DNA from 2 places in the Microbacterium sp. AC132 genome. Region 2 is predicted to be linked to the other one. Evidence: predicted binding sites of a transcription regulator. Region 2 holds the regulator's gene; the other holds the start of a gene.

Region 1 (15,902 bases), 2.9 Mb from region 2:
GTCGATCACATCGCGGGGAATCCCCCGCTGCGAGAGCGCTCGCGACAGAGCGACCCTTCCCTGTCCTTTTCGCTCGATTCCCGACATCACGAGCTGATCGGCGAGAACCGCGTCATCGAGGTAGCCGCGGCGACAGAAGTCGTCGATCACGTCGTCGATCGATCCGGAGTCGAGCCGGACGCCGTTCTCTTCGTAGCCCTTGAGCACCATCCGCGCCTCGGACAAAGAGAGCGATCGAGCCCTCAGCTTGCGCACGAGAAGCTCCTCGGCGTCGACACGCAGCTTCGACGGATCGACTCCGCTCTCATCTGCTGAGTCTTCGTGCGGCTGCAGTGCACGCAATCGGGGAGCAGACCGAGCCGCAGCGCCACGAGCTGGATGCCGTTCGCTGGGCCCACGAGAGTCGACGAGTGGAGCTGGAGCCGAGTCGCCGGTGGATGCGACTCCTGCCGCCGTCGATTCCACGAGGCCTGCGTCTTCCGCGGCGCGGGGGGTGACTGCATCGGACCCGGCAGTACTTCGATCGACCGGCTTCATCCGCGCGGAATCGCGGCCGAACAGAGGGATGATGGGGGCGAGCTCCTGAGGCTCGCCCCCGCCATCACTCATGGTTCACTCCGGTTGCGCCACAACCGCGAACCATCACGATCATGCCGGGCGGCGCTCGGCGAGCTCGTCAGCAGGTGCCTCGGTGGCTCCTCCGATGCCGAGCTTCTGCTTGATCTGGGTCTCGATCGCCAGCGCGATGTCGGGGTTCTTGAGCAGGAACGTTCGCGCGTTCTCCTTGCCCTGTCCCAGCTGGTCACCGTCATAGGTGTACCAGGACCCGGACTTCTTGACGATGCCGTGCTCCACACCGAAGTCGATCAGGCTGCCCTCACGGGAGATGCCGACGCCGTAGAGGATGTCGAACTCAGCCTGCTTGAACGGCGGAGCCATCTTGTTCTTCACGACCTTGACCCTCGTACGGTTTCCGACTGCGTCGGTGCCGTCCTTCAGAGTCTCGATTCGGCGGATGTCCATTCGGACGGACGCGTAGAACTTCAGCGCCTTTCCACCCGCGGTGGTCTCCGGCGAGCCGAAGAAGACACCGATCTTCTCTCGCAGCTGGTTGATGAAGATCATCGTGGTGTTCGTCTGGTTGAGCCCACCGGTGAGCTTTCGCAGCGCCTGAGACATCAGACGAGCCTGCAGACCCACGTGGGAGTCACCCATCTCGCCCTCGATCTCGGCTCGAGGCACGAGCGCGGCCACGGAGTCGATGACGATCAGGTCGATCGCCCCGGAGCGGACGAGCATGTCCGCGATCTCGAGCGCCTGCTCACCCGTGTCGGGCTGCGAGACGAGAAGGGCGTCGATGTCGACACCGAGCTTCGCGGCGTAGTCAGGGTCGAGCGCGTGCTCGGCGTCGATGAAGGCAGCGATTCCGCCGGCGCGCTGAGCGTTGGCGATCGCGTGGAGGGTGAGCGTCGTCTTACCCGACGACTCAGGACCGTAGATCTCGACGATTCGTCCACGCGGCAGTCCTCCGACGCCGAGGGCGACATCGAGAGCGATGGAACCGGTCGGAATGACGGCGACAGGCGCACGCTCGTCGCTGCCCAGTCTCATGACCGACCCCTTTCCGAACTGACGATCGATCTGGGCGAGGGCGGTCTCGAGGGACTTCTCGCGGTCAGCGGGTGATGGCATGACGTGCTCCTTATGCTCGCGTGGTGCCGCCTGTAGGCTGTCGCGGTCCTCCCGGCTGGGCGGAACTCTCCGACAAGGCGTATGGCTCTTCGGCTTGTTCTTCACCGTAGGAGGAGCCTCCGACATTGCGTCGTCAGCACCGCGAAACAGGGAGAGAAACGTCTCTGAACCACTTGTGCAGAAGACTACGCCCGTTTCGAACACATATTCGACGACACGCCGTCGCGGCGTGTCGCAAATCGAAACCGCCTCGAACGCGGCCCTCGCCGCGAACGCCTCAGAGGGTCATCGCTTGCGCGGCTCCAGACGACCTGCACCGTGTCGCCGCTCCAGGGGGACATCCGTCTCGGCGCACAGCGCCAGCCAGATCTCGCGCGGTGCGACGCCAGCGTCCAGCGCTTCGTCGGCAGTGCGCCCGGCGAGCTGAGTCAGAACGAGGTCGCTGATCAGAGATGACCCGCGACCGCCGAATTCCGCGTCGACTGCGCGGAGGAACTCACTACGTCGCATCAGAGGCTATGAGAGTCCGACGTTCAGTGGAGCGACAGCTCGGGCTCGACAGAAGCCACGAGGTCGTCCGGAACGACATCAGGGAAGACCTGAATGCCTTCGAGGACCGAGATCCGGTCGCCGACCTCTCGCATGATGATCGAGATGGGAACATCCAGAGCGTCAGCCACCGAGGCGAGAATCTCACTCGATGCTTCCTTCTGGCCCCGCTCGACCTCGCTGAGATAGCCCAGCGCCACAGAAGCCTTGCTTGCAACCTGCCGGAGCGTCCGCCCCTTCTGCAGGCGGAAGTCCCTCAGCACATCGCCGATTTCCTGTCGTACAAGAATCATCGGAACCTCCTCCCAGATCGCCTTCTCGAGGTCTCCCTCGAAGAGACCGCCAGTCTAGTCCTACCGACCTTCACAAAATCTACCTTCGCACGCTGTGCTTTCGGTGTGAGCACATAGGAGATAACGGAGCGCACCCATCCCCTATTCCCGCAGAACCCGAGCGAGCATATCGATCGCCGCGTCGACCGCCTGCGCCCGCACCTCGGTACGATCACCGTCGAATCGAAACACCTCCGTCACCGAGGAATCCGGCGTCACCACGGCCACATGCACCGTGCCGACCGGCTGACCGTCAGGTGAGTCCGGCCCCGCGATACCCGTGGTCGAGACGCCGACGTCGGCAGGGGCCCCGTCGACGTTCAACGCACCGCGCACCCCCGCCGCCATCTGAAGAGCGACGTCGGGGTGCACGGGACCGTGCGCGTCGAGCAACGCGTCGTCGACGCCCAGCAGCGTGTGCTTCACCGGAGTGGCGTACGCGACGATCGCTCCGCGGAGCGAGGCCGACGCCCCCGGCACGGAGACGAACTCGGCAGCGAGAGCACCGCCCGTCAACGACTCCGCGACACCGAGCGTCCAGCCACGCTCGACCAGCGCGGCGAGCACGGCCGACGCAGATGTCACGAGGGCTGCCGCGCGCCTCGTACCTGCGCGACGATGTAGTCGATTCCGCTCGCCACGGTGAGGATCAGCACGAGCACCATCAGGATGGCGGTCACGAGCAGCCACGGCTCCAGCCCGATCACGACGTGCAACGGAAGCAGCGCCCAGGACAGGGCCACCGCCTGCACGGCCGTCTTGATCTTGCCCATCCAGGCCGCAGCCACGACGTGCTCCTTCGCGACAATAAGACGGTGGATCGTGATGCCCCACTCCCGGATGAGGATGATGATCACCAGCCACCAGTTCAGCTCGCCCAGTATCGCGAGACCGATGAATCCCGCGCCGGTGAGCAGCTTGTCGGCGATCGGGTCCCAGAGCTTTCCGAAGTCGCTGACGATCTCGTAGCGGCGGGCCAGATAGCCATCGACCCAATCGGTCGAGATCGCGACGATGAAGAGAACGGCGGCGATCCAGCGGACAGCGATGTCGTCGAGTCCGAACGTGCCACCGATCAGCAGAAGGACGAAGAAGATCACCGCGAGCGGTATGCGCGCGACCGTGATCGCGTTGGGAAGCTGCCGTGGAATGGCCATCAGTCGCGTCCCGTCAGTCCCCAGGCGTCTTCGTCGCCATCGTCTTCAGCCTCGACCACAGGAAGTCCCTGGAACTGCGCCTCGACCGGGTCGTGCGGCGTTCCGGCAGCAGTCGCGGCCGAGGAGGGGGCAGGCGGCTTCGGCGGAGTGTCGTCGCCTCGCAGCTTCGCCATGACCTGGGGCAGCTGTTCGGCCGTCGCCAGCACATCGCGCGCCTTGGATCCTTCTGACGGGCCGACGATCTCTCGCGACTCGAGGAGGTCCATCAGGCGACCGGCCTTCGCGAACCCGACGCGGAGCTTGCGCTGCAGCATCGACGTTGACCCGAACTGCGACGACACGATGAGTTCGGCCGCGGCGAGAAGAAGCTCGAGATCGTCGCCGATGTCCTCGTCGACCTCCTTCTTCTTCGTGGGCTCCAGCGCTTCCTGGACGTCGGCGCGGTAGTCCGGACGAGCCTGACGCGTCACGTGCTTGACGACCGCGTCGATCTCCTTCTCATCGACCCACGCACCCTGCAATCGGAACGGCTTGGACGACCCCATGGGCGAGAACAGCGCATCGCCCTGTCCGATCAGCTTGTCGGCGCCGGGGCTGTCGAGGATCACGCGGCTGTCTGTGACGCTCGTGACGGCGAACGCGAGGCGTGAGGGGACATTCGCCTTGATCAGACCGGTCACGACATCGACGCTGGGTCGCTGCGTCGCGAGCACGAGGTGGATACCGGACGCGCGTGCGAGCTGGGTGATGCGGACGATCGAGTCCTCGACATCGCGCGGGGCGACCATCATCAGGTCCGCCAGCTCGTCGACGACGACGAGGAGGTACGGGTAGGGCTTGAGCACGCGTTCGCTTCCCACGGGAAGCTCCACCTCGCCGGCGCGGACGGCACGGTTGAAGTCGTCGATGTGACGGAACCCGAACGACGCGAGGTCGTCGTACCGCATGTCCATCTCCTTCACGACCCACTGCAGCGCTTCCGCCGCCTTCTTGGGGTTCGTGATGATGGGTGTGATCAGGTGCGGCACCCCGGCGTAGCTCGTCAGCTCCACGCGCTTGGGGTCGATCAGGACCATCCGCACATCCGTGGGTCGGGCGCGCATGAGCAGACTCGTGATCATCGAGTTGACGAAGCTCGACTTTCCGGAGCCGGTGGAACCGGCGACAAGCAGGTGAGGCATCTTCGCGAGGTTGGCGATGACGATGTTCCCACCGACGTCCTTTCCGACGCCGATCGTCATCGGGTGGGTGCTCTTGTGCGCTGCCGGAGACCTGAGCACATCGCCGAGCGCGACCATCTCCTTGTCGGCGTTCGGGATCTCGATTCCGATCGCGCTCTTTCCGGGTATCGGCGACAGGATCCGCACATCGTTCGATGCGACCGCATAGGCGAAGTTGTTGCTCAGCTGGAGGATCTTCTCGACCTTGACGCCGTGCCCCACCTCGACCTCGTACTGGGTGACCGTGGGGCCACGCGAGAAACCAGTGACCTTCGCGTCGACCTTGAACTGTGTCAGCACGCTCGTGATCTGCTCGATCACCTTGTCGGTCGCCTCGGAGCGCGCGACCGGTGGAGGCCCTTCGACCAGAAGACCTGGCGACGGCAGCACGTACGGGGCGACGGGGGCCTGGGGGCCTCGCTCCCCCGGCCCTGCCGTGCCGAAGCCGTCGAGACCCGGAAGCTCCGGCATCTCTCCGGTGTCGGACTCGTCGTCGAGCAATGCGGTGGTCTGCTGCCCTGCCAGGGATTCCGTCACGGACCGCACGTCCGTCAGCACCTCCGTCGCCGCGTCGTACGGATCTTCCACGACGACGGCCTGATCGTAAGCCGGAGTCGGCTCGGAGGTCGTCAGCAGCGCGGTGATGTCGTCGGAGCCCAGGCTCCCCTCGTCGGGGTCTTCCTCACGGCCGGTCTTGTTCCGCCGCCACCAGGGAAGGACGTCGGGGTCGTCGACCTTGTCGGACTCGTCGATCGCCGCGGCTTCCTTCGCAGGCTTCTCGGTGCGCTCAGCGTCGAACATCCACGCGTAGAGGTCGCCCAGGCGCTGCCCGATACGGTTCGGCGGAGTCTTGGTCAGGATCAGGATGCTGAGTCCCGCCAGCAGGGCCAGGACGATATAGGCACCCACCGGAGTGAGATACGAGAGCGGCTCACCGATCATCCAGCCGAAGAGACCGCCCGCTTCGCTGAGCGCAGGCATGCCGTCCCGGGGCTGCGCACGAACGAGCAGTCCGGCGGAGTCGACTCGACCCGCTGCGATGTGGCAGAAGCCTGCCAGGGTGAGCACGAAGAGTCCGAAGCCGATGCCGATGCGCCCGTTGTCGTGGACGGACGAGGGATGGCGGAACAGCCACCCTGCCAGCAGCAGCAGCAGCACGGGCATGACGAAAGCCACGCGCCCGACCAGAAGCCCCACCGAGTAGGCGCTGATGTTCGACGCGACCTCGTTGCCGATGAAGAACCATTCGTTGACCGCTCCGGCGATCGCCAGAAGCACCAGCAGGAAGGGGAATCCGTCGCGCCGGTCATCCTTTTCGAGCGTCTCCGGGCCGAATGCCCGGAACAGGCCACCGACGCCGTGGGCGAGCCCGTTCCACGCTCGTACCGCCACCGGAGGCTTGTCGATCTCGTCGATGTACTTCTTCGGCGCAGCCTGGGCCTTCGGCGCAGCCTGCCGCTTCGGGCGAGGCGTGGCGCTCTCGGACGCGCGCGCGGACTTCGTGGTACTCCTGGCCATGCTCTCACGTTACGGCCAGAGGCCGACATTCACCCGTAATGACGCGGCATTCCGGCCGGTTCCCGGGCCCGCGAAGGGAGATCAGGACGTGCGATGCACCATCGTGTCACGGAGATCCCCCGCGTCGGTGACCACGAAACCCTCCGACCTATACAGGGCGTGCGCGAAGTTGTCCCGTTCGACGCTGAGGCTGATCCGAGGGTGCCCCTGCTCGCGCGCGTGGGTCACGAGGCGTCGAAGCAGGGTCCGTCCGACTCCGTGCGCCCGCCAGATCGGCTGCACTCCGATGATGAGCTCGGGCACCGCGGTTCCGACGAAACCGAAGCCTGCGTCGTCCGGTGCGAGCATCCGATACCACGCCGCACCAATGGGTCGCAGATCGGAGTCGAGCGCGATGAAACCGGCATCCGCCGGCCGCATCCACCCCGCGATGTAGCGCCGGTGCTCGACGGCGCTGAGAATCTCATGCCGAGCGCGTGCCCCGCCCGAGCGCCAGTTCGCCGCCTCGACGACCATGTCGCCGAGGAAGCTCCCGTCCGCCTGGTCGGCGGGTCGAATCGAGAAGACGTCCGGCATGGAGTGAGCCTAGGCCGTTCGCGTTACAGCCGAGTGTCGGTCGACTGGGAACCCGCGAACCACCGGGCTCCGATCACGCTTCGATGACCAGCGGGACGATCATCGGACGACGACGGAGCTTCTGGTTGACCCAGCGCCCGATGGTCCGACGGATGACCTGCGAGAGCGCATGCGTGTCGCGCACGCCGTTGCCGGAGGCCTCCTTGAGGGCGGCGATGATCTTCGGGGTGACGTCATCGAAGACGGAATCGTCTTCGGCGATGCCGCGCGCGTGGATTTCCGGACCGGAGATGATGCGACCGGTGGCGGCATCGACCACGACGATCACGGAGACGAAGCCCTCTTCAGCCAGGATCCGACGATCCTTGAGGTCTGCGTCCGTGATCGCGCCGACGGTCGAGCCGTCGACGTACACGAAACCGAGATCGAGCTGGCCGACCACTCGGGCGTCGCCGCCCTTCAGGTCGATGACCGTGCCGTTCGAGGCGATGATCGTGCGCTCGGCCTCGATGCCCGTGTCCTGCGCCAGCTTGGCGTTGGCGATCAGATGGCGGTACTCGCCGTGCACGGGCAGCACGTTCTTGGGTCGCAGGATGTTGTAGCAGTAGATGAGCTCACCCGCTGCAGCATGGCCCGAGACGTGCACCTTGGCGTTCGCCTTGTGCACCACGTTCGCGCCGAGCTTGGTCAGACCGTCGATCACGCGGTACACGGCATTCTCGTTGCCGGGGATGAGGCTCGAGGCCAGGATGACGGTGTCACCCGGTCCGGGCTCGATCGCGTGGTCGAGGTTGGCCATGCGACTCAGAACGGCCATGGGCTCGCCCTGCGAGCCGGTGGACATGTAGACGATCTTGTCGTCCGGAAGGTCGCGGGCCTTCTTGTAGTCGATGAGAAGACCGCTCGGCACCTTCAGGTATCCGAGGTCCTCGGCGATCGTCATGTTGCGCAGCATGCTCCGTCCGAGCAGCGCGACCCGTCGGCCGTGCGCATGCGCGGCGTCGAGAACCTGCTGCACGCGGTGCACGTGACTCGAGAAGCTCGCGACGATGACCCGGCGAGGCGCCTTGCCGATGACCTGATCGAGCACGGGGCCGATCGAGCGCTCCGTGGGAGTGAACCCGGGCACGTCGGCGTTCGTCGAGTCGACGAGGAACAGGTCGACCCCTTCCTCGCCGAGGCGGGCGAACGCGCGGAGGTCGGTGATGCGTCCGTCGAGCGGAAGCTGGTCCATCTTGAAGTCGCCGGTCGCCAGCACGAGGCCCGCGGGAGTGCGGATCGCCACGGCGAGTGCGTCCGGGATCGAGTGGTTGACCGCGATGAACTCGAGGTCGAACGGTCCGACCTGCTCCCGCTGGCCCTCCTTCACCGTGAGGGTGTAGGCCTTGATGCGGTGCTCCTTGAGCTTCGCCTCGACCAGCGCGAGCGTGAGGCCCGATCCGATCACGGGGATGTCGCTCTTCAGGCGCAGCAGGTAGGGAACGGCACCGATGTGGTCCTCGTGCCCGTGGGTGAGGACGACTCCGACGATGTCGTCGAGGCGGCTCTTGATCGGCTCGAAGTCCGGCAGGATCAGGTCGACTCCGGGCTGGTGCTCCTCCGGGAAGAGCACTCCGCAGTCGACGATCAGGATCTTGCCGTCGAACTCGAAGATGGTCATGTTGCGACCGATCTCACCGAGTCCGCCGAGCGGAGTGACCCGCAGCGTCCCCTCGTCGAGAGCTGCGGGTTCTGCGAGCGGGATGGACATGCTGTCTCCTCAGTCGGACACTCCACGCGTCCGTTCGTTCATGGTGACGCGCCTCGGCGCGTGCGTTCTCAGCGGGTCGTGCCGTGCACCTTCGGCAGGGCGCCGCCCGCGGCCGCGTTGCGGTCGGGGCGGAAGTTGGAGAAGTCTGCTCCCGGAACGTCCCTCACGAGATCGAGCTCGTCCTCGATGAGCGCGGCCTCCCACTCTTCGGGACCCACCAGGGGCAGACGCACGCGGGGGCTGGAGATCCGGCCCAGGCCGTGCAGGATGTACTTCGCGGCGACGGTTCCCGGGACATGCGTCATGACCGCGCGCACGAGCGGCTCGAGCCTCTTGTGCTCTGCCGTGGCCGTCGTCAGATCGCCTCGGTTGACGGCGTCGATGATGGTGCGGTACGGAGCCGCCGCGACGTTGGCGGTCACGCCGATCAGGCCGGTCGCGCCGATGGCGAGATGCGGCAGAACATTCGCGTCGTCTCCCGAGAAGTACATGAGGTCGGTCTGGTTCAGGACGCGGCTCACCTCGGAGAAGTCGCCCTTGGCGTCCTTCACTGCGAGGATGTTCGGGTGCTTGGCGAGGCGCAGGATGGTCTCGTACTTGATCGGCACGCCGGTGCGACCGGGGATGTCGTAGAGGATCACCGGCAGGTCGGTGGCGTCGGCCACCAGGCGGAAATGCGTGAGGATCCCGGCCTGGGTCGGCTTGTTGTAGTACGGCGTGACGATCATGATGGCGTCTGCGCCGGCCTTCTCGCTCGCCTTGTAGAGCTCGATCGCGTGCGCGGTCTCGTTGGATCCACCGCCGGTGATGATCTTGGCGCGTCCGGCCGAGACCGACTTTCCGACCTCGACGAGCTGGAGCTTCTCAGGGTCCGTCAGGGTCGAGGTCTCGCCGGTCGTTCCCGTCACGACGATTCCGTCAGCACCGGCGGTGATGACGTCATCGATGTGCTTCTCGACGGCGGGCCAATCGACTTCGCCGTCGGCCGTCATCGGAGTGACGAGCGCGACGAGAACCTGTCCGAAGGGGTTGCCCGAGTGCGTCATGCCCCCAGCGTATCGGTTCGGATGCCGCTCACCCAGACGAGGGACGGCGGATGACATCTCCCCGGACGATCGCGACCATCATCTCGATAGGGATCCACATAGGCTCGACTCCATGGCATGGGTCACACGCGAATCGTCGACGGTGTACGAGAACCGGTGGATCGAGGTTCGGGAGGACCAGGTCACGGGGCCCGGGGGCGATGGCATCTACGGCGTGGTGACCATGCGGCATCCGGCAGTCTTCGTCGTCGCACTCGATGACGAGGACCGCGTCTGCCTCATCACTCTCGAGCGCTACACGACCGGAGTGTCGATAGAGATTCCTGCCGGAGGAAGCGACGGCGAAGAACCGCTCGCTGCAGCGCAGCGCGAGCTGCTCGAGGAGACGGGCTTCGTCGCCGAGGACTGGACGGAACTCGGAACGATGAACGCCCTGAACGGGATCGCCCACGCCCCCGAGCACGTGTTCCTCGCTCGGGGTCTGACTCCGTCCGACGACTCCACTCACACGCAGGCGGAGGAGGGCATCGACGCCGTCACCTGGGTACCGTTCTCCGACGTCCTCGGCATGATCTCCGATGGCCGCATCACCGATGGAGAGACCGTGGCGGCGATCGGATACGCCGGTATCCGTCTGGGCAGATTCCGCTGATCTCCTAGCGCCCTCATTCGCGCACGGCGCGCCCACAGCGGGACGCGGTCGACGTTCAGATCAGACGCGGCCGCGACGTGCGACGCCGGAGGTCAGCGCGCTCGGAAGCAGGGACGCGACAGCGACGATCGCCTTGTAACGCAGCGACGGGATCGAGACGGCCCTTCCGCGCGCCGCGTCACGGAGCGCCTCGCGGACCACATTCCGCGCGTCGAGCCACATGAAGCCGGGAACGCCCTCGTGCCCCGGTTCGAGTCCCATCCGCTCGTGGAAGGTCGTGTGCGTGAAACCCGGGCAGACGGCGGTGACCGTCACTCCGTCGGGTGCGTACTCGACATTCGCCCAGCGGCTGAATCCGATCAACCAGCTCTTGCACGCGGAATACGTGGAGCGCGAGATGAACCCTGCGACGGACGCGACGTTGATGATCCGGCCCCCACGGCCGCGCATCGTCTGAAGCGCCGCGTGCATGAGCCGCATCGACGCCTCGACGTGAACGCGCAGATGGCGCACCTCGTCGTCGATGTCGTTGTCGGCGAACTGCAGCGGGAGGCCGAAGCCTGCATTGTTGATGAGAAGGTCGACCGGATCGGAGACATCACGGAGACGGTCGGCCACGCGCTCGACATCCTCGTCGATCGACAGGTCGGCGGGAAGCACCTCGACCGCGACACCGTGCTCGCTGCGCAACTCGGCCGCCACGACCTCGAGATCGCCGGCGGAACGTGCGACGAGGATCAGATCGGCTCGGCGCCGGGCCAACTGGCGCGCGAACTCTGCGCCGAGGCCGGCGCTCGCTCCGGTGATCAGTGCGGTGGGCATCAGCGCTCGTATCCCAGGAAGCGGAACCGGATGCCGGAGCGCGACGTCTGCCACTCCCCCTCGTTCACGAGCCGCCACCCGGCTTTGGACGGCGCATACGCGTCGCCGGAGACCTCGATGTCGAGCTCGGTGACTTCGAGGCGGTCGGCGTCGGCGATCACCAGGCGGAAGATCTCGGCGCCGCCGATGATCCATACCTTCTCGTGGCCGCGCACCGCGTCCGTGACGGTCGCGGCACGACGGGCGCCGTCCGCGGACCAGTCCTGCTGGCGGGTGATGACGATGTTCTCTCGCCCTGGAAGCGGGCGGAAGCGCTCAGGGAGCGAGTCCCACGTCTTGCGACCCATGATCACGGGAGCGCCGAGGGTGACTTCCTTGAAGTGAGCGAGATCCTCGGGGACGTTCCAGGGCATGCCGCCCTCTGCTCCGATGACGCCGCCGTGCGCCTCTGCCCAGATCAGCCCGACCCAGGTCATACCGCGACCGCCGCCTTGATCGGAGCGTGGTGCTGGTAATCCTCGACGACGAAGTCCTCGTAGTCGTAGTCGAGGATCGACTCGGGCTTCCGGGCGAACCTCAGCGTCGGGTATGGATACGGTTCGCGCGTGAGCTGTTCGTTCACCTGGTCGAGGTGATTGTCGTAGATGTGGCAGTCACCCCCGGTCCAGACGAAGTCACCCGGCTCGAGTCCCACCTGCTGGGCGACCATCAACGTCAGCAGGGCGTAGGACGCGATGTTGAACGGGACGCCGAGGAACAGGTCGGCGCTGCGCTGATAGAGCTGGCAGGAGAGCTTGCCGTCCGCCACGTAGAACTGGAACAGGGCGTGACAGGGAGCAAGCGCCATGTCGGGGATGTCCGCCGGGTTCCAGGCAGACACGATGAGTCGCCGGGAGTCGGGCGTCTGCCGGATCTGCTCGATCACCTGAGCGAGCTGATCGATGCTCTCACCCTCCGGCGTCGGCCAGCTGCGCCACTGCACTCCGTAGACCGGACCCAGATCGCCGTCGGCATCCGCCCATTCGTCCCAGATGGTGACGCCATGCTCCTGCAGCCACTTCACATTCGAGTCGCCCCTGAGGAACCAGAGGAGCTCGTAGGCGATCGACTTGAAGTGCACCCGCTTCGTGGTGATGAGCGGGAAGCCCTCGGAGAGATCGAAGCGGATCTGCCGCCCGAAGACGCTGGTGGTGCCGGTTCCTGTTCGATCGGACTTGTGAGTGCCGGACTCCAGCACGTCTCGGAGAAGGTCTTCGTACGGCGTCGGGACGGCTGCGCTCATGTGTGCCAGACTACCCGCCCTGGGGGCTGTCGAGTCGGATCGTCACGATGCGACATATCGGCCCGGGCGGTGCCGGATCGCCCGTATTCTCGACGCATGTCACCCGCCGTCGCCCTTCTCCTCGCCGCAGCGCTGCTCGTGCTCGCCGGCACGATCGGTGTCGTGCTGAGACTTCTCGACGGACGGCGTCGCGGAGGCGGCCATCTGCGCTTCGATCCGAACGACGCGGGCGTGTCGCGCCTGGGCGCGAGAGCGACAGTCGTGCAGTTCAGCACCGAGATGTGCACCCGCTGCCCCCAGGTACGACGCATGCTCAGCAGCTACGTCGCAGAATCGGAGGGCCTGGACCACGTGGAGGTCGACCTGACGCATCGACCGGATCTGTCGGCTCGATACAAGGTCATGCAGACACCGACGACCTTCATCGTCGACGGATCAGGAGCCGTCCGCGCACGCTTCCATGGCGTGCCCCATCGACACGCGCTGAACGACGCGCTGGCAACCGTATGACGAGGACGGAAAGCACATGACGACACCGGCCGGCATCGATCCCCGCGGCCCGCGATTCGCAGCGACGGTCACGACAGTGCTGCTGCTCGTCGCGACATATCTGGCGCTGGTCGGCATCTCGACCGCACGGACCTTCGGCTGGTTCGCCTATCAGCCGCTCGACTCGGCCGACATCGGCTCGGCCACGTGGGCCGTGACGTCGGCGACCCTTGCACAGCGCGCGCTGGACCCGGGGTTCCTCCTCACGATCGTGATCGCCCTGCTGTTCCTGTGGGGCGTCCTGTCACCCGCGACTGCACCATGGGGCGTCGTGTTCCGCAGGGTCATCCGTCCGAGACTGGCCGCTCCGACCGAGCTCGAGGATCCGCGTCCACCGCGGTTCGCCCAGGGTGTCGGTCTCGTCGTCGTCACGATCGGTCTCGTGCTGCACCTCGCCGGGGTCCCGTGGGCGCTGCCCATCGCGACCGCCGCCGCTTTCATCGCCGCCTTCCTCAATGCGGCGTTCTCCTTCTGCCTCGGATGCCAGATCTATCTGCTGCTGCAGCGAGCAGGCATCCTCGGTCGCGCGGCGTCGACCGCCTGAGCGCTGTTCCGCCGCACGCCCACGCTCGATAGGCTGGCCGCACACGCGACCCGCATCGAGCAGCGCGCGATACAACGGAGGAATCATGCCCGTCACCAGCGAAGCCACCACCACCTGGACCGGATCCCTCACCGAGGGCTCGGGCACAGTCGCGTTCTCCTCGTCGAAGCTCGGGACCTTCCCGATCAACTGGAAGGCCCGCAGCGAGGGCAGCGACACCACCACCACGCCTGAAGAGCTGATCGCCGCAGCCCACGCGTCGTGTTTCAGCATGGCGCTATCTCACGCGCTGTCCGAGAACGGCACTCCGCCGGAGCGCGTCAACACCAGCGCGTCCGTCACCTTCAAGCCCGGTGTCGGAATCAGCGGAAGCCACCTCAACGTGAACGCGGTCGTCCCCGGGCTCAGCCCTGAGGAGTTCCAGTCGATCGCTGCCGAGGCGAAGGTCGGCTGCCCCGTATCGCAGGCGCTCGCCGGCATCGAGATCACGCTCGAGGCCACGCTCGCCTGACGTCGGTCATCCGCGAGCGATGCGAATCGCCTCGCGGATGCTGGCGCGAGCGTCCTTGCGGCGGCCAGCGGCATCCTGGACGACGCCGAGTCGGTAGCGCGCGCGCCAGTCCGTCGGCTCCGCATCCGCCTCCCCCGCGTATCTCGCGATGAGCGGGTCGGCGTCGGCACGAGCGATTCGGCCACTCGGCGTCAGCTCGGACTCCGCCGCGGGCATACCGCCCTCGGCATCGAGCTCACGCCCGAGCCGGTCGGCAGCGAACCCGAACTGCATCTCTCGGACGAGCGCCCATGCCCCGATCGGGGCGAGAACGATCAGCGCGATGCCCATGCCGATGGACACCGGTGTGCCGACAGCGAAGAACATCACGGCCAACCAGATGGCGACGGCGAGGTAGACCAGCAGTGCGCCGGCCATCAGGCCGACGCCGATCCGCGACATCACGAGCGGATGCCGATGTCGATCATGCTCTCGAGCCCGACGAAGACGCCGATCGCCTGGGCCGCGAACGGCACCGCGAGACGGATGCCCGGGGCGTAGGCGAGTGCGGGGTCGACCGTGTCATGCGTGAACGTGAGGGACTCACCGGGGCCGGACAGGACGACCTCCTGTTTGGCGATGACGCCGGGACGCCGGAGCGAGTGGATCGGCACGCTGCCGACCTGCTGTCCGCGCGCTCGCTGGTCGGCGTGCGGTGCGCTGACGGGACCCTGTTCGGCGCGTGCGGCGGCGATGAGCTCGGCCGTGCGCACCGCAGTGCCGCTCGGCGAATCCACCTTCGCCTCATGGTGTGCCTCGACGATCTCCGCCGATCCGAAGAACGGCGCGGCTGCTGCGGCCAGAGCCGAACCGAGCACCGATCCCAGCGAGAAGTTCGGGATGAAGACAGCCCCGGTTCCGGCGTTCTCCACCAGAGGACGCACGAGTGCGATCCGCTCGGTGGACCATCCCGACGTGGCGACGAGAATGTTGATCTCGCGCTCGACCGCCGCGCGCACGACGTCGACACTGACCTGAGGCGTGGTCGCGTCGATCACCAGGTCCGCACCGTCGAGCTCGGCGAGGTCGCTACGAGACGTCAGCACGCGCGTCACCTCGAAGCCGTCGAGCTCGTCGATCACCGCACCGATGATCGATCCGAGCTTCCCGGTTCCGCCGACGAGTGCTACCTGGGTGGTCATGCGTTCAGTCTATTTCGCGACGTCGATCCGCCCGGCGCGGCGGGCCGGAACTCAGGGAATCAACGGGGAATCAGACGGGCATCGCATCGGGGATGCCGGTGCGCAGCTCGACTGGGAGGTGCCCGGTGTCGTTGTGAGTGAGGAGCGTCCAGGGCCGGCCCTGTTTCTGGGCGATCACCGTGAGGCCGCAGTGCGCCTGGTTCAAGGTCATCCATCGCCACTCGGGGGCACCGAGGACCTCACGCACGAACCACGAGATCACGAAGTTGTGCGTGATGAGAACCTCGTGCACGTCACCCGGTTTGCGCACCAGGAACTCGTTGACCGCGTCGAACATCTGAGCACGCCCGGCATCGAGCTCCGCCTCGGTCACCGAGCCGAAGAACGGTTCGTAGGCGGCCGGGGTCTCGTCGGTCATCCCCGTGGGCACGCAGTCGAACAGCAGTGCGGTCGGCTCTGGATCGACCGACGGGAGCCGCTCGGCGATCGCACGGGCCGTCTCGTTGGCGCGCAGGAGCGGA
Region 2 (15,902 bases):
CCGCGCTCGACACCGTGCGCGAACAGAACCTGCATGCCGACGCAGATGCCGAGCACCGGGCGCCCGCCTGCGAGCCGACGATCGATGATCTCGTCGCCGCCGTGCGCGTAGAGCGCATCGCGCACGGCCTGGAACGCGCCGACCCCCGGCACCACGAGACCGTCGGCCTCGAGCGCCTCCGTGCGGTCGCGCGTCAGCACCGCATCAGCACCGGCGGCGATGAGCGCCTTGACAGCCGAGTGGACGTTGCCGGATTCGTAATCGAAGACGGCGACCCGGGGAGCCCTGCTCACAGTGCGCCCTTCGTCGACGGGATGCCGTCGACCAGGGGGTCGAGGGCCTTGGCCTGGCGGAACGCCCGAGCGAATGCCTTGTACTCGGCTTCGGCGATGTGGTGGGGGTCGCGGCCACCGAGAACGCGTACGTGCACCGTGAGTCCCGCGTTGAAGGTGATGGCCTCGAACGTGTGGCGCACGAGCGAACCGGTGAAGTGGCCGCCGATGAGGTGGTGCTCGAAACCGACAGGCTCCCCCGTGTGAACGAGATAGGGACGCCCCGAGATGTCCACGACAGCCTGAGCGAGCGCCTCGTCGAGCGGCACGAGAGCGTCGCCGTATCGCGAGATGCCGGACTTGTCGCCCAGCGCCTCACGGATGGCCTGACCGAGAACGATCGAGATGTCCTCCACGGTGTGGTGTGCGTCGATCTGCGTGTCCCCCGAGGCGCGCACCGTGAGGTCCGTGAGCGAGTGCTTCGCGAAAGCCGTCAGCATGTGATCGAAGAACGGCACCGACGTGTCGATACGGCTCGCACCGGTGCCGTCGAGGTTCAGCTCGAGCTCGACGGTGGACTCCGACGTGCTGCGCACACGCGTGGCGGTGCGCGGGGTCTGGGCGGGGCTGCTCATGAAGCCGATCCTATCGAGGCGAGGGCATCGAGGAATGCCGTGGTCTCCGCCTCGGTGCCCGCGGTGACGCGGAGGTGCCCGGGTATCCCGACGTCGCGGATGAGAACACCCTGCTCATAGAGCTGCTGCCAGACCTTCTGGGGCTCTGCGACACCCCCGAACAGGACGAAGTTCGACCAGGACTCATGCGGGGTGTACCCCAGCGCCTCGAGTGTCGCGGAGATGCGATCCCGCTGCTCGACGATCTCCTCGACCATGCCGAGCATCACGTCGGAGTTGCGCAGAGCGGCGACGGCTGCGGCCTGCGTGAGAGCGCTGAGGTGGTACGGCAGGCGCACGAGCCGCAGAGCGTCGATGAAGGCAGGATCCGCGGCGAGGTACCCCACGCGGGCACCCGCGAAGGCGAAGGCCTTGCTCATCGTGCGGGAGACGGCGAGCCGCGGTCGTCCCTCGAGAAGGGTCAGAGCCGATGCCGCGTCGTGCGGCGCGAACTCCTGGTACGCCTCGTCGACGACGACGATTCCGTTCGACGCCTCGTACACGGCTTCGACGACGTCGAGGCCCAGCGGCGTGCCTGTCGGATTGTTCGGCGAGCACAGCAGGATGACGTCAGGATCGACATCTCGCACCTGCGCTGCCGCCTCTTCGGGGGTGATCGTGTAATCGGGCTGCCTGGTGCCGGCGACCCAACGCGCTCCGGTGCCCTTCGAGATCAGCGGATACATCGAGTAGGTCGGGGCGAAGCTGAACGCCGTGCGGCCCGGCCCTCCGAACGCCTGCAGAATGTGCTGAAGGACCTCGTTCGACCCGTTGCCCGCCCAGATCTGAGCCGGTTCGAGACCATGACCGAGGTACTCCGCGAACCCTTCCCGGAGCGTGGTGAACTCGCGATCCGGGTAGCGGTTGACATCGCGGAGCGCGACCGCGATGTCGTCCAGGATGTCACTGGCGACCGCGTCGGGAACCGGATGCGTGTTCTCGTTGACGTTGAGTGCGATCGGAAGAGGCGCTTGCGGCGCTCCATAGGGCGTGAGCCCTCGGAGGTCGTCGCGAAGAGGGAGGTCGGCGAGTGATGCAGTCACCCTTCCCATGGTAGGCCGCCTTCGCTACACAGACGCTCGTGGTGACGGAGTGTGAACGCGCTTCCGCGCCGCACCGCTCGATCGAACGGCCCTCACGGGTTCATTCCGAATACTGCGCCGGAATCGCCAGCTCCTGGCCGATCTGCAGCTCGCCGCCGCGCAGCAGGTTCAGACGCGTGATGTCGCCGATCACGTCGCGCGGATCCGCGCCGGGGGCCACGCTCTCAGCGATCGACCACAGCGTGTCGCCGGGCATCACCGTCACCGTCGCGAACGATGCCGTGGCGGTCTGTTCGCCTGAGGCCATCGCACTGCCGCCGCTGAGTGCGGCGAATGCGATCCCGGCTGCGAGCGGCACGGCCGCGACAGCGAGAACGACACGTCGACCGCGCGCCGTCAGCTTGAGCCGCGTCGCCGGACGAGCCGGAAGGACTGCTGCACTGCTGAAGGTGATGGTGCTCATGTCGTGCTCCTCTGCATCTACCGCGTGGGCGGTGAAGTTGGCGTAGCGTTCGCATTCGCGCCTCGGCCGGGAGCCGTGAATGCGAAGCTACGTTCCGAAGTTATCTTCGAATTCGAACATCTGTCAAGCGTTCTTCGAAACAGAAGTCCGGGAATCGGCCGACACGCTCGAACAGATCTTCCACTTCGGCGCGATTCTCGGATACGGTTTCGATGTCAACACCCCACCACGGGCCTCCGACATTCGAACTGAGACGCCGGAATCGCACACCTGAGGAGCACCATGAGCGACATCTCCGCCCCCGACGCCGACGTCCCGCGCACCCGTCGCCGCAAGAGCCTGAGTCCCAAGCAGATGGCGATCCTCGAGGTCATCCAGACGTCGATCAGCCGTCACGGGTACCCGCCGAGCATGAGAGAGATCGGCGACGCCGTGGGCCTCAAGTCGCTGTCCAGCGTGACCCACCAGCTCGGCCAGCTCGAGCTGAGCGGATATCTGCGACGCGACCCCGGCAAGACCCGTGCCATGGAAGTGCTCATCGACCTCCCCGGCACCAGCGGAGAGAATCCCGCCGATGTGGCGACCCCCGTGGGAGACGCGGCGCTCGTGCCGCTCGTCGGCCGCATCGCCGCAGGTGTCCCGATCACCGCCGACCAGCAGGTCGAGGAGATCTTCCCGCTCCCCCGGCAGCTCGTCGGCAAGGGCGACCTGTTCATGCTCAAGGTGTCCGGCGAATCGATGATCGATGCGGCGATCTGCGACGGCGACTGGGTCGTGGTGCGGTCGCAGAGCAGCGCCGAGAACGGTGAGATCGTCGCCGCCATGCTCGACGGCGAGGCGACGGTGAAGGTTCTCCGTCGACGCGACGGCCACACCTGGCTGCTGCCTCGCAACTCCGCATTCGAGCCGATCCTCGGCGACGAGTCCGTCATCCTCGGCAAGATCGTCGCCGTGCTGCGCGCGGTCTGACTCCCCTCCCGCCCTGCCGGTGACGGCGGGCGTCGACGCACCATAGGCTCGAACCATGTCGTCGCCGTTCGGTACCTGGACCTCTCCGTTCACCCCCGACCGGATCGCCGCGTCGTCTCCGCGGATCGATGGCAGCGCCTTCGTGGCTGACGAGATCTGGTGGGGTGAGTCGATCCCTGCCGAGTGCGGTCGCCTGACCGTGCGAAGTTCGACGGGTGCCGAGATCCTTCCCGCGCCATGGAGCGCTCGGTCTCGCGTCCACGAGTACGGCGGCGGGGCGTGGACCGCGGATGCCGACGGCACGCTGTACTTCGTCGATGCCAAGGATCAGCGCGTGCACCGCATGCCCCGCGGCGGTGTCCCCGTTCCTCTGACACCCCCGGGCCCGGCGCACGGCGGTCTGCGTCTGCAGAGCGGCCGCCTGTTCGCCGTGCGGGAGGACCTGTCCGCCTCCCCTCACCGACGCGCCATCGTCGAGATCCCGACCGACGGGTCGGCATCCGACCGGCCTGCGCTGTTGAAGACCCTCGTCGAAGGCGAGTCGTTCTACGCTCATCCGGCACTGTCTCCCGACGGTTCTCGTGCCGCCTGGGTCGAGTGGTCCGGCGATCGGATGCCGTGGCAGCGAGCGTCGTTGGTGATCTCGGACGGCACCGCGCGCACAGAGCTGTCCACTCGCGCCGCGCTGCAGCCCGAGTGGACGGCTGACGACGAGATCGTGTACTCCGACGATCCCTCGGGCCGCTGGGCTCTGCACCGACAGCGTGTCAGCGGAGCCCAGGCGGTCGGCACGGCGGAGCAGATCATCGACGACGACGCCGACACGGGATACGGCCTCTGGGTGCTCGGCAATCGCTGGTACCGCCCGCTCGCCGACGGTCGCGTCGTGGCTGTGCGCACGAACGGTCGCGACCGGGTCGTCGTCATCGACCCCGACGGCAGCGCCCACCGCATTCCCCTCCCCGCAGACGGCCACGTGAGTGTCGACGATGTCGCGGGCTCCCGCGTGCTGCTCTCCGGAAACAGCTCGACGACAGAACCCGGGGTCTGGTGCGTCGACGTCGACACGGGTCGCGTCGAGGCCGTCGCGGGAGCTGCGCCGACCGATCCTGCGTGGATGCCGCCCGCATCCGAGGTCCTGGTCGACGGCTCGCACGGGCCCGTCCATGCCTTCGCGTACCCGCCGACGAATCCCTCGGCCCACGCTCCGGCCGCGGATGACGAGCTCCCGCCCTACATCGTGCTCGTCCACGGCGGCCCGACCGCGCATGTGACCGGCGCGGCGTCCGCCGCCGTCGCGTTCTGGACGAGCCGCGGCATCGGCGTGCTCGACGTCAATTACGGCGGATCGACGGGCTACGGCCGTGCGTACCGCGAACGGCTGGACGGCGGATGGGGCGTGGTCGACGTCGACGACGTGATCGCAGCGGCCCGCGGCCTCGCCGATGCCGGGCTCGCGGATCCCGCCCGCATCGCGATCAGAGGCGGGTCGGCGGGCGGTTGGACGGTGCTCTCGTCGCTGGTGCGGGGAGGGACGTTCGCCGCGGGGATCAGCCGATACGGAGTGGTCGACCTGCGGATGCTGAGCGCGCACTCCCACGATTTCGAGGCGCACTACGTCGAGGGGCTGGTGGGTCCGCTGCCCGAGGCGGAGGCACTCTACGTCGCGCGTTCGCCCCTGACACACGCCGACCGGATCGACGTGCCGGTGCTGCTGATGCAGGGTGCGGACGACCGTGTCGTGCCACCGGCACAGTCCGAGGCGATCCGCGATGCGCTGGCGACGAGTGGTGTGGAGCACGAGTACGTGCTGTACCCGGGCGAGGGCCATGGCTTCCGGTCGAGCGAGACGATCATCGACGCCCTCGAGAGGGAGCTCGCTTTCCTCGGACGCGTGTTCGGATTCACGCCCGCGCGCTGATCACTCCCCCACGCGGTTGCGCAGACGCATCGCGCGCTCGGCTTCGCGGGTGTCCTGACGCTCGCGGAGGGTCTGGCGCTTGTCGAACTCGCGCTTTCCCTTGGCGAGAGCGATCTCGACCTTGGCGCGACCGTCGGAGAAGTACAGCTTCAGCGGGATCAGCGTGTAGCCGCCGGCGGAGACCGCGTGCTGCAGCTTCGCGATCTCCTCACGGTGCAGCAGCAGCTTGCGGACGCGCTTCGCCGAATGGTTGGTCCAGTGGCCCTGCGAGTACTCCGGGATGTGCACCGAGTCGAGAAAGACCTCGTTCCCCTTGACGAACGCATATCCGTCGCTCAGGTTCGCGCGCCCCTGGCGCAGTGACTTCACCTCGGTGCCGGTGAGCACCATCCCCGCCTCGTACGACTTCTCGATGTTGTAGTCGTGACGTGCGCGACGATTGGTCGCGACGACCTTCTCCCCGCGTTCCCTGGGCATGATTCTCTCCTGATCCGCGTCGCGCAATGGTTCCGGTGCCCGTCACGGGCGCACGACAGCCTGTCAGTCTATACCGGCGCGCGGGTCAGGTGCGAAGCCAGCGACGGATCGCGAAACCCGCCGACAGCGCGGCGAGCACGACGCCGATGCCGATCAGCACCGGGACGACGACGGCAGCGTCCCGCATCGACACCCAGGTCGTGATGAACGGCACGCGTCCTCGGAGGTAGCCGTCGACGCCGAAGTGGACGCCGGCGACGACGGCCGCGCTTGCGAGGGCCGAGCCGAGGAAGGCAGCGAAGACGCCCTCCAGGACGAACGGCGTCTGGATGAAGCGGTTGGACGCCCCCACCAGGCGCATGATCCCGATCTCCTTGCGTCTGGCGTACGCGGAGAGCCTGATGGTCGTGCCGATCAAGAGGATGGCGGCGATCAGCATGAGCGCTGCGATACCGACCGCGATGTAGGTCGCGACCGTCAAGGCGGAGAACAGGGGTTCGAGGTACTGGAGCTGATCCTGGACCTGCTCCACCCCCGCGACACCGTTGAACGCCTCGGAGATGACCTGCGACTGGCCGGGATCCTTCATGGTGACGAAGAAGACCTCGAACGCCTGCTCGGGCGAGATCACGCTCGCCTGGTCCTCGCCGAGCTGATCGACGAGCTTGGCGTACGTGTCTTCCTTGGAATCGAAGCTGACCTCGCTGATGAGAGGAGCGAGCGCCTCGCCGTCGAGCTGTGCTCGCACGGCGTCGACCTGCTCCTCCGAGGCGCCGCCGTCGACGCAGGTGTCCTGCTCCGAGATGTCGGAGCACATGTAGACGGCGACCTGCGCCCGCTCGGTCCAATAGCCGCGCATCGTGCCGATCTGCGCCTGCATCAGGATCGCGGCGCCGACGAAGGTCAGCGAGACGAATGTCACGAGCACGACGGAGATGACCATCGAGATGTTGCGACGAAGCCCTCCGAGGGCCTCCGCGAGGATGAGTCCGATTCTCACGACGTCGGCCCCACTTCTTCCGTGCCGTCGTCGGACAGACCGAGTCGATCGGCCACGCCGAGCTCGGCGACGTCGACCTGCGGCAGCACGATGGGATGCGTCCGCGCCGCGAGGGCGACCGCCGGCTGCTCGTCTATCACCGGCGGCTCGATCGGCGCCGCCTGAGCCTCGGGAGTCTCGGATGCGGTCGGGACGGCGTCTGCGGACGCCGATTCCGCCTTGCGCTGCGCGCTGAGCTCCTCAGCGAGCGCGGCGCGGACCAGCGAGAGGTCGGCGGTCTGGCGCTGCACCTCCTGCACAGCAGTGAGTGCAGCGGCCGCGGCGGCACCGCGCACCTCCTCGGGAACCAGACGCGGGATGTTCGACGTGTCTCCGTAGCCGCCGTGCACCTCGTCTCGCACCATCTCGCCATCGCGAAGTTCGATGACCCGACGCTGCATCTGGTCGACGAAGCCCGCCTCGTGCGTGGCCATCAGCACGGTGGTGCCTCCGGCATTGATCCTGGCGAGGAGCTGCATGATGTCGACCGACGTCGCCGGGTCGAGGTTTCCGGTCGGCTCGTCCGCGAGCAGGACCTGGGGGCGATTCACGAGCGCCCGTGCGATCGCGACGCGCTGCTGCTCGCCGCCGGAGAGCTCGTGCGGCATCCGCTTCTGCTTCCCGTCGAGTCCGACCAGCGCGAGCGCCTCGGGCACCGCCTGCTGGATGAAGCCGCGCGACGAGCCGGTCACCTGCAGCGTGAAGGCGACGTTCTGATAGACGGTCTTCGACGGCAGCAGTCGGAAGTCCTGGAACACGGATCCGATGTGGCGGCGGAAGTACGGCACCTTCCGGTTCGCAAGCGAACGCAGATCGCGGCCGAGCACGGCGACTCGACCCGTCGTCGGCACGTCCTCGCGGAGGATGAGTCGCAGACAGGACGACTTGCCCGACCCCGACGCGCCGACGAGGAAGACGAACTCCCCGCGCTGCACTTCGAAGTCGACATCGGACAGAGCGGGCCGCGAGGTCCCGCGATAGCGTTTCGTGACGTTCTCGAACCGAATCATGGCGGTTCGAGCCTAAGCGCGCACCCTCGTCTGCCTGCGAGCGACACCCCGCTCGACCCCCTGCGTGTCGCACTCCACTGCTATACATGGAGGTGCCGATCCGTGCCGTCAGCATGGACGATACTCCGAGGGGGAACCATGACGACGCCTGCAGGCTGGTATGACGACGGATCCGGGCGTCAGCGGTGGTGGGACGGCACCCAGTGGACCGAGCACTTCGCCCCCATCGTGGAATCCGCCCCGTCTGCAGCAGGCGAGTCGGCCGGCGGTCTGACCGGCGAAGCGACCACGGACCGGGGTTCCGAGTCGGCTGACGTATCGGGCCACTCCTCGTCCGACGCGATTCCCGATTCGGCAGCAGCCGCGGAGACGGCCGCTGCGATCGAGTCGGTCGCCGCGGTCGAGAGCCAGTCGTGGAACACGCCCGCACCCTCCGACTCCCGCGCCGACGCGGAGACTCCGGCCGAGCCGTCCGCCCACCAGGACGCGGGCGCCGCGCCCTCATACGGCGCGACCGTGACCGATGCCCCTGTCGACGAGGCCGGCACCACGCATGAGCAGGGTTCCACCTCTCCGGAGTCCCCGACGCCGACCGACGACATTGTGCCCCCGTATGCGAACACCGCGGGTCCCTCCGAAGGTGGTGCACCCTCCTACCCGGGCACCGCAGCCCCCTCGTATCCCCAGGAGTACCCCGCCGCGCCCGCATACCCGGGTTCGGCGGCACCCTCACCCTCGTACCCCGGCGCCGCCGCGTACGCTCCCGCCGGACAGCAGTACGGTGCGCCCGCCGGATACCCGCCCGCATACGGCGCCACGACCCCGGTGGCTCCGGCCCGCCCGTCGGTCCTCGGGCTCGTCGGGCTCGGACTCGCGGCGCTCGGAACGATCCTGTCGTGCATCCCGGTGATCTTCTGGCTCGGATGGCTCCTGCTCGGCGTGGGCTTCATCGTCTCGCTCATCTCGCTCTTCCTCAAGGGCAGGAAGTGGCCCGGCATCTCCGGACTCATCCTCTCGATCATCGGCGCGATCATCGCGGTCGTCATGTTCTTCGTCATCGTCTTCGCGACGGTGTCCGAGGCCGTGCGCGATCTGCCGTCCGCGCCGCCGTCGAGCGATTCCGACACCGGAATCGACGACGGCACGACCGACGACGGCACGGGGTCCGCGCAGGTCGAAGAGGGCACGATCGGCGACACCGTCGCACTCACCTTCCTGGGCGGGAGCGGCGAGATCACTGTCACCGAGGCGCGCTGGGCGACCAGCGACGGCTCGAGCGTCCCCTCGACCAACGGCGGTTACGTGACCCTCGAGACGACGTGGACCGGTGTCGAGGGCACGACGGCCGCGAACCCGCTGTTCACCTCTCTGGAGACGGCAGAGGGAGTCGAGGGTCAGGTCGACTTCTTCGTGACGGGCGCACCGAACGAGCTCCTCGACCCGGGGCAGACGGTCAGCGGCCCGATCACCTTCGACATCGCCCAGAGCGAGTCCTACGTCTTCGTCGTCACTGACGAGGCCGGACGCGACATCGCGCGCATCGACGTCGCTCCGTCGGCCGGCTGAGACCCGAGCGGAACGGCGATCATGACGGTCCCGGCAGGGTGGTACGACGACGGAGCGGGCCGGCAGCGCTGGTGGGACGGCGCAGTCTGGACTGAGCACACCGTGACCACCGAGACGTCGTCCGTGGCGAACACGCCACAGGAGCACGGCCAGCATGCCACGGAGGAGCCCACGGTCGCCGCATCGGCGGACCCGATCTTCGAACCGCCCTATGCCTGGCAGTCGTCGAATCCCTCCCCCGGGGCCTCCGCAGAGGTGCCGCAGTACGGGCGCGCGTCGATGCCCGCGACCTCGGCAGGCGTCGTCGCCTCCCCCGATGCGACGGCAGGGTTCGGGTCGTACGGCCCTGTGCCTCCGAAGGCGAACACGAAGGTCTCTGTGCTCGGCATCATCGGTCTCGGCATGGCCGCGCTCGGAGTGGTCCTCTCGTGCATCCCGCCGATCTCGATGGCTGGTGGGGTTCTGCTCGGGATCGGATTCGTGCTCTCGCTGATCTCCCTGTTCCTCCGGGGTGCGAAGTGGCCGGGAGCGGTGGGCATCGCGGTGGCCGTGCTGGGTGGTGTCGTCGCGATCGCCATGATGCTGCTGACCCTGGGCGCCTCGGGGCTGTCGTCGATCGTGCCGGCGTCCACCTCGACCCCTCAGGCGACCCAGAGCACAGAACCCGACGACACCGCCGAAGGCTCTCCCGGCAGCGCGGGAACCGAGACCGTGACGGTCAACGAACTCGAGGTCGGTCACTGCATTCCGCTCATCGAATGGGAGGAAGAGGTGTACGAGCTTCCGATCGTTCCGTGTGACGCGCCGCACACCGACGAGGTCTATTTCATCTTCGATGTGCCAGAGGGCGAATTCCCCGGGGACGACGAACTGCAGACCATCGCCGCCGAGAAGTGCGACGTCGCTTTCGAGGAGTTCGTCGGCATCCCCTACGCCGATTCGGAGCTCGACAACTACTGGTTCGTGCCGACTGAGTCGTCATGGAAGCGGATGAACGACCGCGCAGTCCAGTGCATCGTGATCAGCTACGACGAGATCACGGGCACCCTCGAAGGCGCCGACCGCTGAGACGAGCGTCGCTCAGTCCTCGTCTTTGCGCTTGCGCCAGCGGATGCCGGCCGAGATGAACCCGTCGAGATCGCCGTCGAACACGGCAGCCGGGTTGCCCGATTCGTGTCCGGTGCGGAGGTCCTTCACGAGCTGCTGACCGTAGAGGAAGTACGAGCGCATCTGGTCGCCCCAGCTCGCCGTGATGTTTCCGGCGAGCTCCTTCTTCTTCGCGGCTTCCTCCTCCTTCTGCAGCAGCAGGAGTCGGGTCTGAAGCACGCGCATCGCGGCAGCACGGTTCTGGATCTGCGACTTCTCGTTCTGCATCGAGACGACGATGCCGGTCGGAAGGTGAGTCAGGCGCACGGCGGAGTCGGTGGTGTTGACGGACTGCCCGCCGGGACCCGACGAGCGGAAGACGTCGACTCGGATGTCGTTCTCGGGGATGTCGACCTCGGTCGCCTCCTCCATGAGAGGGATGACCTCGACGGCGGCGAAGGACGTCTGCCGCTTGTCCGCCGAGCCGAACGGGCTGATACGGGCGAGGCGGTGCGTCCCTGCCTCGACCGACACCGTTCCGAATGCGTAGGGAGCGTCGATCTCGAACGTCGCCGACTTGATGCCGGCACCCTCGGCGTACGAGGTGTCGAGAACCTTGACGGGATACTTGTGGCGTTCGGCCCACCGCAGGTACATGCGCATGAGCATCTCGGCGAAGTCGGTGGCGTCGTCGCCGCCTGCACCCGAGCGGATCGTGATGATGGCGGAGCGCTCGTCGTACTCGCCGTCCATCAGCGTCTGCACCTCGAGCTGATTGATGATCTCGGTGAGCGCGTTGAGCTCGGCGCGTGCTTCGACCGCGGAGTCCTCGTCGCCCATCTCGTTCGCCAGGTCGACGAGAACCTCGAGATCGTCGAGCCGACGACCGATGCCCTCGACTCTGGCGAGCGCCGACTGGCGGTGGCTCAGAGCACTGGTCACCTTCTGGGCGCGTTCGGGGTCGTCCCAGAGGTCCGGCACGCCGGCTTCCTCGCTGAGGCGCGCGATGTCGGAGCGGAGGGTCTCGACATCGATGACCTCGCGGATGTCACCGTAGGTGAGTCGCAGGGCCTGGATGTCGGCGGAGAGATCGAGTTCGAGCATGTCGCGTCCAGCCTAACGTGCCGCCCCTGCGGGCGGGGACGGCGTTCGAACGGGAGTAGCGTGAAACGGGTGAGCAGCGCATCCACGGTCCTCAGGCGATTCGGACCGATGGTGTACCTCCCGACCGTGCTGTTCTCGCTCGGTGAAGGCGCGGTGATCCCTCTTATCCCGGTGATCGCTGCGCGGATGGGCGCCGACGTCGCCTTCGCCGCCCTGGTGGCATCCGCCCTCGTCGTGGGTCAGCTGTGCGGCAACCTTCCTGCGGGCTGGGCCGTCGCGCGCATCGGCGAGCGCTTCACGATGGTGATCGCGGGTGCGATAGCGATCCTCGCCGGCGTCGGAATGGTGTTCGCCCCCTCGCTGGGCGTGCTGGCCGCCTCCGTGTTCCTCCTGGGGTTCTGCGCGGCCGCCTTCGGCCTGGCGCGTCATGCGTTCATGACGACGAGGGTTCCCCTCGCGTTCCGTGCTCGCGCGCTCTCGCTCCTCGGTGGCAGCTTCCGCCTCGGAATCTTCATCGGGCCGTTCGTCGCCGCTGGGCTCCTGCAGCTGTTCGGTTCGGAATCAGCCGCGATCTGGTTCTTCCTGGGCTGTCTCGTCGTGATGGTGCTGCTCGTGCTGCTGGGCCCCGATCCCGAGAAGACGATCGCCCCGACGACCCCTGTGCGCACCGCCGCACTCGCGGATGATTCCGGCGAACCGGTCACGGGCTCGATTCCGACGACCGCGCGCGCGGGCATCTTCCGCACGATGTGGCAGCAGCGCAGCGTGCTCGGACGACTGGGACTCGCCGCCGCGTCGCTGTCCGCGGTGCGATCGGCACGTCAGGTCGTGCTTCCCCTGTGGGGACTCTCACTCGGACTCGACGCCTCGACCATCGCCCTCGTCGTCGGAATCTCGGGAGCGATCGACTTCGCCCTGTTCTACGCCAGCGGCCAGGTGATGGACAGGTTCGGGCGTCTGTGGGCGGCTATGCCGGCGATGGTGCTGATGGGCGCGGGGTTCCTCGCCCTCTCCTTCACGCACGACCTGGAAGCCGCGGTCCTGTGGTTCGGCATGTTCGCCGCCGTGCTCGGGGTGGGCAACGGGCTCTCGAGCGGCATTCTGCTCACTCTGGGTGCCGACGTCGCCCCGAAGGAGGAGCCCGCCGCGTTCCTCGGCTCGTGGCGCACGCTGACGGATGCCGGCGGAGCGGCCGCTCCGCTGCTGGTGTCGGCGATCGTCGCGATCGCGTCACTGCCGATCGCCGCAGCGGCGATGGGTGCGATCGGCCTGATCGGCGCTGGTGGGTTCATCCGCTGGATCCCGCGTTTCGTTCCGCGCAGCACACAGGAGGAGTCATGACCGCTGCCCTCCGCGCAGACGTGCGCCGCCTGGTCGTCGCGGCTCCGTCGTCGACGGATGACGAGCGCGATGCCGCGGCCGACTTCGCGACGTTCTTCGCCGACGATCATGGGCCGGTCTCCCGCGACGACGGTCCCGATCACGCGACCGCTTCGGCGCTCGTGTTCGACCGCTCACTCACTCGCACGCTGCTCGTCTTCCACGCCAAGGGGCAGTTCTGGGTGCAGCCAGGCGGACATCTCGAACCCGACGACACCTCTGTGGCGGATGCCGCTCTGCGCGAGCTGCGGGAGGAGACCGGTGTGGACGTCTCCGCCAGCGCGGAGCCGCTCGTGTACGACCTCGATCATCACGCGCTGTCCTCGGCGTTCGGTCGGTGCGCATCCCATCTCGACATCGGGATCGGCGTCGTCGTCAGCGACGATGCCGACCTGATCGTGAGCGACGAGTCGGAGGACGTGCGCTGGTGGGCGATCGACGCGCTGCCGTCGCAGGTGCCGCAGGGCTTCGCCGGGCGGGTGCGACGACTGCGCGATCGTCTGGTGAGCTGACGTCGCATCCGGCGGAGGTCGCCCTCGTGCAGGTCGACCCGAGCGAACGATCACCCCAGAGCGGTGCGACTCGTCCCCGTCGCCTCGAGGCGCACCCCGTCCGTCACGAACAGTGACACGAGCGGCGGATGCCACAGGGTCGAGACGGTCACGCGTGCTGAGTGCCCGTCGGGGCTCGACGCTGAATCGAGGTCCACGGGTGACGGCAGCGCGGCGAGCAGTGCGTCGACCTGCTCTCTGACCCCCTGATCGGTGAGGTCCGCCCGTGCCGTCGTTCCGTCCACAGCCAGGGTGAAGCCGTCCGCTCCGGCGAGCGCTGCGGCGTCAGCGATCGCATCCAGCCGCTTCTGCGAGATGTAGAGGTCGGTTGCGCAGACGCTCACGAAGATGAGTGCGAGCGCCAGCAGGGCATAGCCGAGCGTCAGCAGCAGCACGCTTCCGTCGTCACCCGCCCCTCTCATCCCGTGCCCCACAGGCGAGAGACCTTCTGGACCGCCGACCCCTCGACTCGGATCGCGGCCGCCGAGTCCGATCCGAAGACCGCCGGCATCAGTGGCAGGGACACCGACGTCGTGACCGTGACGGTCACGACGGCGCCTGCCGACGGACACTCCGTCCCGACGGGCACGCACGCCACAGACACCTCGGTCGATTCCTCATCGATGCCGTACTGATCGGTGACGTCGGCGAGCACGAGCTCACTCCGCACTGCTGCAGTGGCGGCATCCGGTGCGAGCACGATCGTGCGCGCGACGTGGCGCGCGGCCGCCCCGACTCCCAGTGTCTGCTCCTGAATCGCGCCCAGCGCGATGATCAGGTAGACCAACGGCACAAGCAGGATGACGCCCACCGTGATGAATTCGAGTGCCGCCGAACCCTCGTCATCGATCATCGAAGGACTCTTCCGGCGCATGCGCCTGCACCTCCAACGCGAAGGGCACCCCGAGCAGCCCGATCACGGGGAGCGTCGTTCGGACGCGCACCTCGATCGTCGCGCGATCCAGTGCCGTCGATCGAACGGCCGTCACATCGTGGGCGTACTCGGCCCCGACCGCGAGGGTGATCGCCGCGCGGGCGCGCTCCACGCCCTGTTCCATGGGCGTGTCTGCCAGGGCCGCGTAGTAGGCCCCTTCGACCGCCGCGTCGTGCACGACATTGCGCACGTAGACGCCGAGCGCGAGCTGCATGACAGCGAGAGTGAGAAGGGTGAGGAGCGTGCCCACGAGCACGAACTCCACGGGACTCGATCCGCGTTCATCGCCGAGAAAGCGCCGCGGTGGATCGACGGTCATCAGGGAGCGCTGTCAGAGACCGGAGACGCGTTGGATGGCCTGCTCGAACAGTGCGCTGAGCGCCGGGCCGGCGACCGCCCAGATGAGCACCACCAGACCGGCTGTCATCAGTGTGACCAGCACCCATCCGGGTACGTCCCCCGATTCGTCGCCGACGAGATCGTCCATGAGATCGGGGGTGAGCGAGGCAACCCTGGTGGTGCCCAGTGGTCGAGAGGTGTGCATGTCGTCCTTTCGTGGTCGCTCAGCCGATGCCGAGTCGCAGGATGAAGAGACCGGGGTAGATGGCGAAGAGCACGGACAGCGGGAGGATCAGGAAGACGAGCGGGAGGAGCATCAGGATCTCCTTCCGACCGGCCTGTTCGATGAGGACCCGCTTGGCGTCCTCGCGAGCGTCCCCCGCCTGCGCATGCAGGACGGCCGAGAGCGGCGCGCCATGCTCGAGCGCGGCGGTCACCTGGTCGATCGCACGGGAGAGCCCCGGAAGCTGCAGTCGCGCGGCCATCTCCGTGAGCGCGTCGGCGAGCGGCGACCCCGTGCCGACAGCGAGCACCACGCGGCGGAACTCACCGGTCAGTTCGCCGGAGCCGACCGCGGCCACCCGACGCAGCGAGTCCAGGAAGCCTTCACCCGCCGACAGGCACAGCGCGAGGAACTCGAGAGTGGTCGGCAGCTCGTCGGTCAACCGGGCGCGACGCGAAGCGACGCGAGCCGTGAGCCGCATGTCGTATGCGAACCCCGCTGCGGCTCCGAGGATCCCGGGCAGCAGGGCGATCGGCGGGCTCATCCGGCCCGTGATGGCGAACACGATGACAGCGATCGAGCCGATGACGATGCCGACGAGCACCCAGCCGAGCTGACGCCCGCGGAAGGCCCCCTGCTCCAGAGGAATCCCCGCCTGCTCGATCCTCTGATGTAGAGCGTCGCCGCCGCCCACAAGGCGTTCGAAGAGCACACGTGACCGAAGCCAGAATGCGCGGTCACCCGCGGAGAGCACGCCGACTCGCGGGAGCGCGTTTCCGGGCAGGTCTTCATCGGCGACCGCATCGCGCACATAGGGCGCGATGCGCAGAGCCAGCGGCGCTGCCGACCAC

The links. Region 2 encodes LexA, which represses DNA repair genes until DNA is damaged. Its sites were predicted from a motif close to TCGAACANNTGTTCGA; they were not measured.
Region 1: recA (recombinase RecA) is a predicted target of LexA. The motif match lies at 1,889-1,904, and genes of this name have one in related genera.

What each region holds. Positions count from the first base shown of each region.
Region 1 is NZ_OZ409862.1:5,688-21,589, forward strand. Features, by position in the region: gene ACZZZQ_RS00040 (regulatory protein RecX) at 1-342, opposite strand, end outside; gene recA (recombinase RecA) at 649-1,692, opposite strand; gene ACZZZQ_RS00050 (DUF3046 domain-containing protein) at 1,978-2,202, opposite strand; gene ACZZZQ_RS00055 (helix-turn-helix domain-containing protein) at 2,226-2,534, opposite strand; gene ACZZZQ_RS00060 (CinA family protein) at 2,676-3,158, opposite strand; gene pgsA (CDP-diacylglycerol--glycerol-3-phosphate 3-phosphatidyltransferase) at 3,155-3,730, opposite strand; gene ACZZZQ_RS00070 (FtsK/SpoIIIE family DNA translocase) at 3,730-6,468, opposite strand; gene ACZZZQ_RS00075 (GNAT family N-acetyltransferase) at 6,550-7,044, opposite strand; gene ACZZZQ_RS00080 (ribonuclease J) at 7,118-8,794, opposite strand; gene dapA (4-hydroxy-tetrahydrodipicolinate synthase) at 8,863-9,840, opposite strand; gene ACZZZQ_RS00090 (NUDIX domain-containing protein) at 9,953-10,492, shown strand; gene ACZZZQ_RS00095 (SDR family NAD(P)-dependent oxidoreductase) at 10,553-11,314, opposite strand; gene ACZZZQ_RS00100 (dihydrofolate reductase) at 11,314-11,790, opposite strand; gene ACZZZQ_RS00105 (thymidylate synthase) at 11,787-12,596, opposite strand; gene ACZZZQ_RS00110 (thioredoxin family protein) at 12,693-13,106, shown strand; gene ACZZZQ_RS00115 (DUF4395 domain-containing protein) at 13,123-13,689, shown strand; gene ACZZZQ_RS00120 (OsmC family peroxiredoxin) at 13,775-14,200, shown strand; gene ACZZZQ_RS00125 (hypothetical protein) at 14,207-14,641, opposite strand; gene dapB (4-hydroxy-tetrahydrodipicolinate reductase) at 14,641-15,381, opposite strand; gene ACZZZQ_RS00135 (histidine phosphatase family protein) at 15,452-15,902, opposite strand, start outside.
Region 2 is NZ_OZ409862.1:2,929,263-2,945,164, reverse strand. Features, by position in the region: gene hisH (imidazole glycerol phosphate synthase subunit HisH) at 1-293, opposite strand, end outside; gene hisB (imidazoleglycerol-phosphate dehydratase HisB) at 290-907, opposite strand; gene ACZZZQ_RS14135 (histidinol-phosphate transaminase) at 904-1,998, opposite strand; gene ACZZZQ_RS14130 (LysM peptidoglycan-binding domain-containing protein) at 2,090-2,452, opposite strand; gene lexA (transcriptional repressor LexA) at 2,735-3,421, shown strand; gene ACZZZQ_RS14120 (dipeptidyl-peptidase 5) at 3,477-5,342, shown strand; gene smpB (SsrA-binding protein SmpB) at 5,343-5,819, opposite strand; gene ftsX (permease-like cell division protein FtsX) at 5,905-6,819, opposite strand; gene ftsE (cell division ATP-binding protein FtsE) at 6,816-7,868, opposite strand; gene ACZZZQ_RS14100 (DUF2510 domain-containing protein) at 8,007-9,434, shown strand; gene ACZZZQ_RS14095 (DUF2510 domain-containing protein) at 9,456-10,502, shown strand; gene prfB (peptide chain release factor 2) at 10,515-11,624, opposite strand; gene ACZZZQ_RS14085 (MFS transporter) at 11,733-12,965, shown strand; gene ACZZZQ_RS14080 (NUDIX hydrolase) at 12,962-13,516, shown strand; gene ACZZZQ_RS14075 (hypothetical protein) at 13,567-13,977, opposite strand; gene ACZZZQ_RS14070 (TadE family protein) at 13,974-14,408, opposite strand; gene ACZZZQ_RS14065 (TadE/TadG family type IV pilus assembly protein) at 14,398-14,808, opposite strand; gene ACZZZQ_RS14060 (hypothetical protein) at 14,821-15,033, opposite strand; gene ACZZZQ_RS14055 (type II secretion system F family protein) at 15,053-15,902, opposite strand, start outside.